Regions from separate parts of the Pseudoalteromonas sp. SG45-2 genome, predicted to be linked through region 3. Evidence: predicted binding sites of a transcription regulator. Region 3 holds the regulator's gene; each other region holds the start of a gene.

The links. The regulator MetJ, encoded in region 3, represses methionine synthesis genes. The targets are predictions, from matches to a motif close to TAGACGTCTAGACGTCTA.
Region 1: metA (homoserine O-succinyltransferase) is a predicted target of MetJ. The motif match lies at 1,015-1,032, and genes of this name have one in related genera.
Region 2: H5116_RS10240 (methylenetetrahydrofolate reductase) is a predicted target of MetJ. The motif match lies at 1,476-1,493, and genes of this name have one in related genera.

Annotation. Positions count from the first base shown of each region.
Region 1 covers NZ_JACJEO010000002.1:134,959-138,143, reverse strand. The annotation lists gene H5116_RS01820 (porin family protein) at 240-887, shown strand; gene metA (homoserine O-succinyltransferase) at 1,097-2,044, shown strand; gene H5116_RS01810 (homocysteine S-methyltransferase family protein) at 2,034-3,107, shown strand; gene metH (methionine synthase) at 3,117-3,185, shown strand, end outside.
Region 2 covers NZ_JACJEO010000012.1:5,000-8,184, forward strand. The annotation lists gene H5116_RS10230 (sensor domain-containing diguanylate cyclase) at 1-144, shown strand, start outside; gene H5116_RS10235 (hypothetical protein) at 161-349, shown strand; gene H5116_RS10240 (methylenetetrahydrofolate reductase) at 476-1,432, opposite strand; gene H5116_RS10245 (pitrilysin family protein) at 1,683-3,185, shown strand, end outside.
Region 3 covers NZ_JACJEO010000020.1:72,037-75,221, reverse strand. The annotation lists gene metB (cystathionine gamma-synthase) at 1-1,202, opposite strand, end outside; gene metJ (met regulon transcriptional regulator MetJ) at 1,492-1,812, shown strand; gene H5116_RS14985 (malic enzyme-like NAD(P)-binding protein) at 1,877-3,118, opposite strand.

The DNA of each region.
Region 1 (3,185 bases), on a different contig from region 3:
CTTACCTAAGCGGTACTTTGTTTTGATTGCTCGTTAAAAACACTACTATTACAGGATTTCTATTGTGTAAAATTCTGTAATCTATTGTTTTATATTGTTCAAATACATTTCATTTTTAACAAAAGTGGTACAGTATATTTACAAGCTGTAAAGTATAAGCAAGTTATATAGGCAGGCCACACTTAGTTTGTTGTTAAACATCACATTATTAAATATTACAAAGGTTTAAAGGAATGAACATGAAAATAGTTACAAGGTTAGGGGCATTACTTTTAGGTTTATACTCATTTTCGAGCCAAGCAGACATACTCCACGTAAATGGTTATTACCAAGGAATAGGCATAGGGTCTACGCAAATTGATGTATACGAGAGTGATAGCATACAGTTTACAACGCTTTACGGCCGGTTTGGATATCAGTTTTCGCGTTACTTTGCATTAGAAGGGCGTATAGGTTTTGGGTTAAATGATGAGTCAACGCCTCTAAACGGAATTGTTTACACTCAGAACCCACAGGACGGTTCGCTGAGTTCAGAATTCATTAAGAGCGAAATCGATTCAAGCCTTGATTTGCAAACAAGTATATTTGTAAAAGCTAATTATCCAATTTCATCTCGAGCTGATGTGTTTTTATTTGGTGGCTATGGTAGAAATAAATTAAGTTACAATGAAGGCGACTTAAAAAACCTTGCAGAATCAATAACTGGCACAGATACAAATTCTACGCTAATAACTGAGCAAAACTACGACGAAGGCGGCGTAACGTACGGAACCGGCATTGACTTTAGGCTAACTCAACGCTGGCAAGTAAGTGCTGAATACCAATATTTTGATACAAATGAAGGCGATATTTACGCTCTTAATTTATCTGTAAATTATCGTTTTTAATTATAATAGCGCTACTGATTTTAGTGGCGCTATTTCAATTCACTAAAACAAAGTACTTCAATATAAATGCACTGCCCCTCATCTATAACTTTTAGTAAGTCTTAAAAAAATCATGAATAATTTCATTTGGACATCTATACATCTAGAGGTTGATATTTTTTACTTTCAGTTCATAATTAAGCCTCGGTTTTTATGAGCAGGAGTAAAGTATGCCAATTACAGTAAAAGACGAGTTGCCGGCAATTGCACGTTTACGTCAAGAAAACGTATTTGTAATGCCAAAAAGTCGTGCAAAAACGCAAGAAATACGCCCAATGCGTTTGGCTATTTTAAACTTAATGCCTAATAAAGTAGAAACCGAAGTTCAGTTTATTCGCTTACTTGCCAACTCACCTTTGCAAGTAAACGTAGAACTACTGCGCCTCGACACTCACCGCAGTAGCAGCAACTCAGAAGAGCACCTTGATACCTTTTACCGTTACTTTTCTGAGGTTAAAGACAACAATTACGATGCGTTAATAGTAACCGGTGCGCCACTTGCGCATTTAGAATACGACGATGTAGCGTATTGGGATGAGTTAAAGGTTATTATTGATTGGGCTGAGCAACACGTTACCTCTACGTTATTTTCGTGTTGGGCAGCGCATGCAGCGTTATATCACCGTTACAATTTAAAACGCGATTTAAAAGACGATAAACTGTGTGGCGTATTTACTCACCAGTGTTATTTTGATCACGGCGCACTGACTCGCGGATTCGACGATACCTTTTTGGTACCGCACTCACGCTACGGCCATATTGATATAAATAAAATAAACGCCTGTGAAGAACTCGTTGTACTGGCAGGTTCTGAGCGAGTAGGGGCTTACTTACTTAAAAATAAATCGGGTAGTCAAGTGTTTATAACCGGCCACCCAGAGTACGACGCCGACTCGCTAAAAGCAGAATACGAGCGCGATTGTAAAAAAAGCCCTAATGCACCAAAGCCCGAAAATTACTTTCCGGATGACGATGCAACCAAACAACCTTCAAAAACGTGGCAAAGCCATGCTTTTTTACTTTTTTCGAACTGGTTAAATTACTACGTGTACCAAACCACACCGTATGATATTAATTTAGTTAGCCAAGACGTGAGGACTAACAACTATGCCGAATAACGCGCCTACAAATAATAAGCAAGCCGAAATAAGTGCCGCATTAAAAGAACGCATTTTAATTTTAGATGGCGCAATGGGCACCATGATCCAAGATCATAAGCTAGAAGAAGAAGACTATCGCGGAGAGCGTTTTAAAGACTGGCATGTATTAATTAAAGGTAATAACGATTTATTAAGCCTAACCAAGCCCGACTTAATCACTGATATTCATCGTGGTTTTTTATCAGCGGGCGCCGATATTATCGAAACCAACACGTTTAACTCGACCACTATTTCGATGGAAGATTACGACATGGCAAACCTAAGCCGTGAAATAAACCTAGAGTCGGCTAAATTAGCACGCGCAATTTGCGATGAATTTACGGCTAAAACGCCAGAAAAACCGCGCTATGTAGCCGGTGTTTTAGGGCCGACATCTAAAACGTGTTCAATTTCGCCAGACGTAAACGATCCGGGTTACCGAAACGTTACTTTTGATAAGCTAGTTACTGCGTATGTAGAGTCTACCCTTGCATTAATGGAAGGCGGCGCCGATTTAATACTAATCGAAACTATATTCGACACGCTTAATGCAAAAGCCGCCTCGTTTGGTGTAGAAGAAGCCTTTGAACAAGCAGGGCGCACATTACCAGTTATGATCTCGGGCACTATTACTGACGCTTCTGGCCGTACGCTTTCTGGGCAAACAACCGAAGCATTTTATAACTCTATTCGCCATATTAAGCCTATTTCGATTGGTTTAAACTGCGCGCTTGGCCCTGATTTACTGCGCCAATATGTAGAAGAGCTTTCGCGCGTGTGCGAAACCTTTACATCGGTACACCCTAATGCGGGCTTGCCTAATGAGTTTGGTGAATACGACTTAGAAGCGCCTGAAATGGCAGCCGAAATTATCGATTGGGGTAAATCGGGCTTTATTAATATAGTAGGTGGATGTTGTGGCACCACGCCTGCGCATATTCGTGCTTTTGCAAAAGGTCTAGCGGGCGTTAAACCACGCCAATTGCCAGAGCTTGAAGTACGCATGCGTTTATCAGGCCTTGAAGCCTGTAACTTAAATTAAGGAGCCAACATGACCCAACAAATAGCAGTATTTACTAATGTCGGCGAACGTACCAATGTAACCGGTTCTGCCATGTTT
Region 2 (3,185 bases), on a different contig from region 3:
GAAGGTGTTTGCGATTTATCGCTCAGTATTGGTTATAGTTTTACTAATAAACAAAAGCAGCCCTTTGAAGCGCTATTAAATGATGCAGACCACGCAATGTATAAAAATAAACAAGCGTATAGGCTCGCTAAAAAAGCACAATAATAAAAGGAAGTTCGTCATGACTCATGCCACAAAAACTTGGCTGGTTTTTTCTGCGATAGGTTTTATTTTTTCATTAGCAATAATAAGCTTATTTGAAGCGCTTCCTAGCATTAGATTTATATCTGATGAGGGAATTATTTTTGGTGTTATGTGCTCCTCTATGGGGTTTGCCTTAAAAAGGCTTGAGAGTAATAACCAAAAATAGCTTCAATGAATAGCTTAAGCTGCAAATTTTTACTTGTACTTCTTAATTTATTTTTCAAAGTACGGACATAAAAAAGCAAGCCATGAGGCTTGCCAAGAAGGGTGTTAATTAGCTCTTACCTAGCCTTTAAGCTATTAGCTTTTCAGCAAGGTTTAATTCCATAATAGCTTTTAATAAACGGTATAAGTTAATTGATGCATCAATTTCTTCTTTACGGTTTGTTAAGCTTTCAATATTTAAGCCCAGCGGTACATCTAAATGCGCACAGCTTTTAAGTATTAAGTCGAGGTTTTCGCGGCAAATACGGACCGATTCGCTTAATGTATTGTCTGCATCAAGCATGCGCCATTTTGTTGCCTCTGGCACTGAGATACCCAACCATTGCATAAATTCTAAGGTTTTTTCGCCGCCGCACGGGGTAAACGTTAATATAATACGTTGTGGTGTAATACCCTGCGCTTTACATGTACGTGCGTAGCTAGTAATTAGCTCTATAGTCGCTTGTGCATCGTAAACAGCTTGCGATATAAAAAACTGACAACCTTGTGCTGTTTTTTCTATTAATCGTTCGTGCTCATTTCGTTTACTTGAATGGCGTTCAGCAATCGTAACGCCACCTAAAAAGAAATCATCTGATTGCTCAGCCAATGCTTTATAAGCATCTGGCAGGCTTAGCTTTATATCGCCTATCGATGATGGGCTACCTACTAAAACAACATTTTGTAAATCGTAGTCGTTTTTAGTTTCACTTAGCCAATCTTTAAATTCGCCTACGCCACGCTGCGCCACACTTTTATAAGTAATTACATCTTGTGCAGATAAATTACGAAGTAAATGGCTGTATTCACGCGGATCAACGGTTTGTTTAAACGCAAATGGACGGTCTTGATTAGTTCGGCTGCTTTCGTCTTGAATGTCGTAAATTATCACGCCGTCGTATTCAATTTCGTGTAAGCGACCTAATAGCTTTTCTGCAATGGTTTTTAATTGCGCTTTATCGGTGCCAATTTTAGGCGGGGTAGTACCAATAAGATAAACACCTTGATTGGTGTCCACTATCTTCTCTTTTAGTGATAAAGCCATAATCCTCATTCCAGCTAAGTTTGTTTTGATGGATTTAATATAGCAGCCATTTAGACGTCTAGATAGATTTATTTAATGAAAGTTTTTCAATTAACATGATGTTTATTCATAGTGCTTGTTCCCATAATTTATAATTGACACAGTTGTTTACACAATAAATTCCCTTGGGGCTCTTATATTTATTGGCTTTGGGGCATAATTAAAGAGTTAAATCTGACAACAAATTTGCTCAATTTAAAAAGGGACAACAATGAAATTTAAATTATTAGCAACCAGCTTAGCGGTATCGCTGGCGTTAACAGGTTGCGCCATGCAACAAAACCAAAGCACGCAGACAACAGCACAACAAGAACAAGTAAATAAAGCTGATGACCGTGTTTTTTCACAAGATTACTTAATTGAAGAGCTAGAAAACGGCTTACGTGTCATGGTTGTTAAAACCGATTACCCTGATGTAGTGTCGCTGCAAATTCCGGTATCGGTTGGATCGCGTAACGAAGTTGAAGAGGGCAAAACAGGCTTTGCTCACTTTTTTGAACACATGATGTTTAAAGGCTCACAAAAATACCCTGAAGATGTGTACTCAGACATATTAAAAAATTCAGGTGTTGATAACCGCGCATATACAACAAACGATTACACAAATTACCATTTAAACTTTTCAAAGCAGCACCTTGATAAAGTACTTGAGCTTGAAGCTGATATTTTTCAAAACTTAACCTACACCGAAGAGCAATTTAGAACAGAAGCGCAAACAGTAAAAGGTGAGTACTTAAAAAACAACGCGAGCCCAATTCGTAAATTATTAAGCGCTGTACGCGAAAAAGCGTTTGATAAGCACACGTATAAACACACCACTATGGGCTTTTTTAAAGACATAGAAGCCATGCCTGATCAAATGGCCTATGGTAAAGAATTTTTTGCTAAGTTTTATAAGCCTGAGTATGTGTCACTTGTCATCGTGGGCGATGTAGACCCACAAGCAACAATGGCAATGGTTAAAAAGCATTGGGGCAGCTGGAAAAAGGGTAACTATGTTGCTGACATTAAAGCAGAACCTGTTCAACAAGCACCAAAATATTTACACCAGCAAGATGAAGCGCTACCAGGGCATTGGTTACTCGTATCGTACAAAGGCGCTGCGTGGGAGCCTGCTAAAAAAGACAGAGCGGCGCTTGATTTAATCTCACAGCTTTATTTTTCTAGTAATTCAGATTTATATCAAGAGCTAGTGGTCGACAAACAAATTGCCAGCCAAATGTTTACCTATAACCCAGAGACTAAAGATCCGGGTTTATTACACGTATTTGTTAAAGTAGAAAACGCAGGCGATTTAGCCACTGCGCGCGATGCCATTAATCGAACTTATGCAAAAGCACGCACTGAGCTTGTTGATGAGCAAAAGCTAAGTGATTTAAAATCGAATCTTAAATACAGCTTTATTAATGGCTTAGATTCGTCGCAAGCGATTGCATCAACCCTTGCCAGCTACATGCATTTTGAGCGCGATCCTGAGGTTATAAACCAGCTGTATAAATCGGCAGATAACATCACCAGCGCAGATATTAAAGCCGTTGCTAATAAATACTTTACTGATAACGCACGTACCACATTAACAATGTCGGCACTTGATAAAGCCCCAGGTTTTGAGCAAGAAGTTAATTTAAATGCGCTTACTGCAAAGCTTGAACAAGCACCTGCGAAGCCTACATTTAAAGTACTTGATAAAACCAATAGCTCGCCATTAATCGAT
Region 3 (3,185 bases):
GAAGTGCCAGCACCTTTGCCTACACGGCCAACATTTTTATTTTGCCCTGGTTTTACAAGTTCAAATACTCGTTCAAAGTCAGCTATTAAATCGTGTATATCTTCAATCCCAACCGAAATACGAATAAGCGTATCGCCCACACCCGCTTCTAAACGTGCCTTTGCCTCCATACCTGCGTGCGTCATAGTTGCAGGGTGACAAATTAAGCTCTCTACGCCACCTAGTGACTCAGCTAAACTAAACGTTTTAAGGCTAGTTAAAAATGCTGCCGCGTCGTTTATATCGCCTTTAATATCAAAACTAACCATGCCACCAAAGCCAAGTTGTTGTGCTTTAGCAAGTTCATGTTGAGGATGCGACTCAAGTCCAGGATAGTAAACTTGGCTTACAAAATTGGAACTTTCAAGGTACTTAGCTATTGCTAGCGCATTTTCTTGGTGCTGCCTTAAGCGCACATTTAAAGTACGTAGACCACGAAGCGTTAAATAACTATCAAAAGGGGCGCCCGTAATACCAATATTATTTGCCCACCAAGCAAGCTCATCACCAAGCTCTTGTGTTGCAGCAATAACAGCGCCGCCCACTACATCTGAGTGCCCGTTAATATATTTAGTAGTTGAATGCACCACAATATCTACACCAAACTTAATAGGGTTTTGTAAGGCAGGAGACAAAAACGTGTTATCTGCGGCAACCAATGCACCGCATTGCTTAGCAACATCGGTAACCGCTTTAATATCGGTTAAACGAAGTACTGGGTTACTTGGAGTCTCTATCCAAATAAGTTTAGGTTTAATTGCTAAAATTTGTTGAAGGCTTTCTTCTTTTGTTAAATCTAATACTTCAAGCTTCAATAGTCCGCGTTTTTGTAACGATGTAAATAAACGATAGCTTCCACCATAACAATCATGTGGAATTACTAACGTGTCGTCACTGTTAAGTAGCTGAGTAGCTAAATGCACGGCAGCCATACCAGTGGCCGTAATTATGCCACGAGCGCCACCTTCAAGCTTAGCAAGCGTCTCTGCTAAAATATCACGATTAGGGTTACCACTGCGGCCATAATCATACTCACGCTTAGTATCAAAGTCGGCAAACGAATAAGTCGTTGATAAATAAATTGGCGGCACCACTGCACCATGATGTTTATCAGCATCAACGCCGTTACGTACAGCAATGGTCGCTTTGTTTTTTTCGCTCATATTCGTCACCTGATTAATTTGGATGTTTAGACGTCTAAAAGAGTAAGTTATCCGTTTTAATAAGTCAAAGTATTTTAAAGCTCTAGATGGCTAAAGTTAGGAAAGGCGTTTGCTAGTACCACATTTTAGCTCACAAAAGTGAGCTTATTTTTACATCCCAAATAGGCTTATTAAGATAGATCGGTATCTATTATTTGACTATCTTTTTTAAATCGATAGAATTTCACGCATATTTACACGCTTTTTATACCGTGTGAGAAATTAATAATCTGAGGCAACGATACATCTTATGGCTAAATGGAATGGTGAGTATATTCACCCATACGCAGAACACGGGAAAAAATCAGAGCAAGTTAAAAAGATCACCGTTTCGATCCCGCTAAATGTATTAAAAGTTTTAACGGATGAGCGTACGCGTCGTCAAATCAACAACCTTCGCCATGCAACAAATAGTGAATTGCTATGTGAGGCGTTTTTGCATGCATTTACTGGCCAACCTTTACCAAATGACGATGACCTACGTAAAGACAACGCAGAAAAAGTACCAGAAGAAGTTAAAAAGATAATGCAAGAAATGGGTTTAGAAGTGCCTATTTTAAACGAAGAATAAATCGTTACCTTTTTAATCAAAAAACCTCAGCATTGCTGAGGTTTTTTTGTTTAAGCGTTATATATTACGCCATATAATTTTCAGGCAAGTCAATTTGCGCAACACCCGACTCTACCGCAGCAAGTGCTACAGCTTTAGCTATACGCGGTAGTAAGCGCGGATCCATTGGTTTTGGAATAATATACTGCGCACCAAACTCTAGCTTATCTACGCCTGCGGCTTTTAAAACTTCTGCAGGTACAGGCTCTTTGGCAATACTACGAATAGCCTCAACTGCAGCAATTTTCATTTCATCGTTAATCGCGCTTGCACGTACATCAAGTGCACCACGGAAAATAAACGGAAAACATAAAACATTATTTACTTGGTTAGGGTAATCAGAGCGCCCTGTTGCCATAATTAAATCATTGCGTGCGCCGTGTGCAAGTGCAGGATCGATCTCTGGATCTGGGTTTGAACATGCAAACACGACCGGCTTTTCTGCCATTAGTTTTAAATCTTCGGCAGCTAACAAGTTAGGACCCGAAACACCAACAAACACATCAGCATCTGCAATTACATCTTGCAATGTGCGTTTATCGGTATTGTTAGCAAAAAGCTGTTTATATTCATTTAAATCATCGCGACGAGTATGAATAACACCTTTGCGGTCAAGCATATAAATGTGTTCACGCAGTGCACCACACTTAATTAACAGTTCCATACACGCAACTGCAGCAGCGCCTGCACCTAAACATACAATTATTGCATCTTCAATTGATTTACCTTGTACTTCTAGTGCATTTAACATGCCGGCAGCCGTAACAATGGCGGTGCCGTGTTGGTCGTCATGAAAAACAGGAATGCTACAACGCTCTATTAATGCTTTTTCAATTTCAAAACACTCTGGTGCTTTAATATCTTCAAGGTTAATACCACCGAATGTGTCAGCAATATTGGCAACCGTGTTAATAAAGTCTTCTGTTGTTTTGTGCTTTACTTCAATATCAATAGAATCAAGCCCTGCAAAACGTTTAAACAATAACGCCTTGCCTTCCATTACTGGTTTAGACGCTAAAGGACCTAAATTACCCAAGCCCAAAATTGCAGTACCATTAGTGATAACCGCAACCATGTTACCTTTACCGGTATATTTATATGCATTTGCAGGATCTGCGGCAATTTCACGTACAGGCTCAGCGACACCTGGGCTATAAGCTAGGGCTAAGTCTTGAACTGTTTCAGCTGGTTTTGTTAGCTCAATGCTAATTTTACCAGGTACGGGATGTGAGTGATAATGTAGTGCTTGTTCACGAAAGTCAGACATAACGCGATGGTATCCTGCAATTTAAGTTAAAGTGAGAGGTGGAGTCTTGGGGTACGATACCCTTATT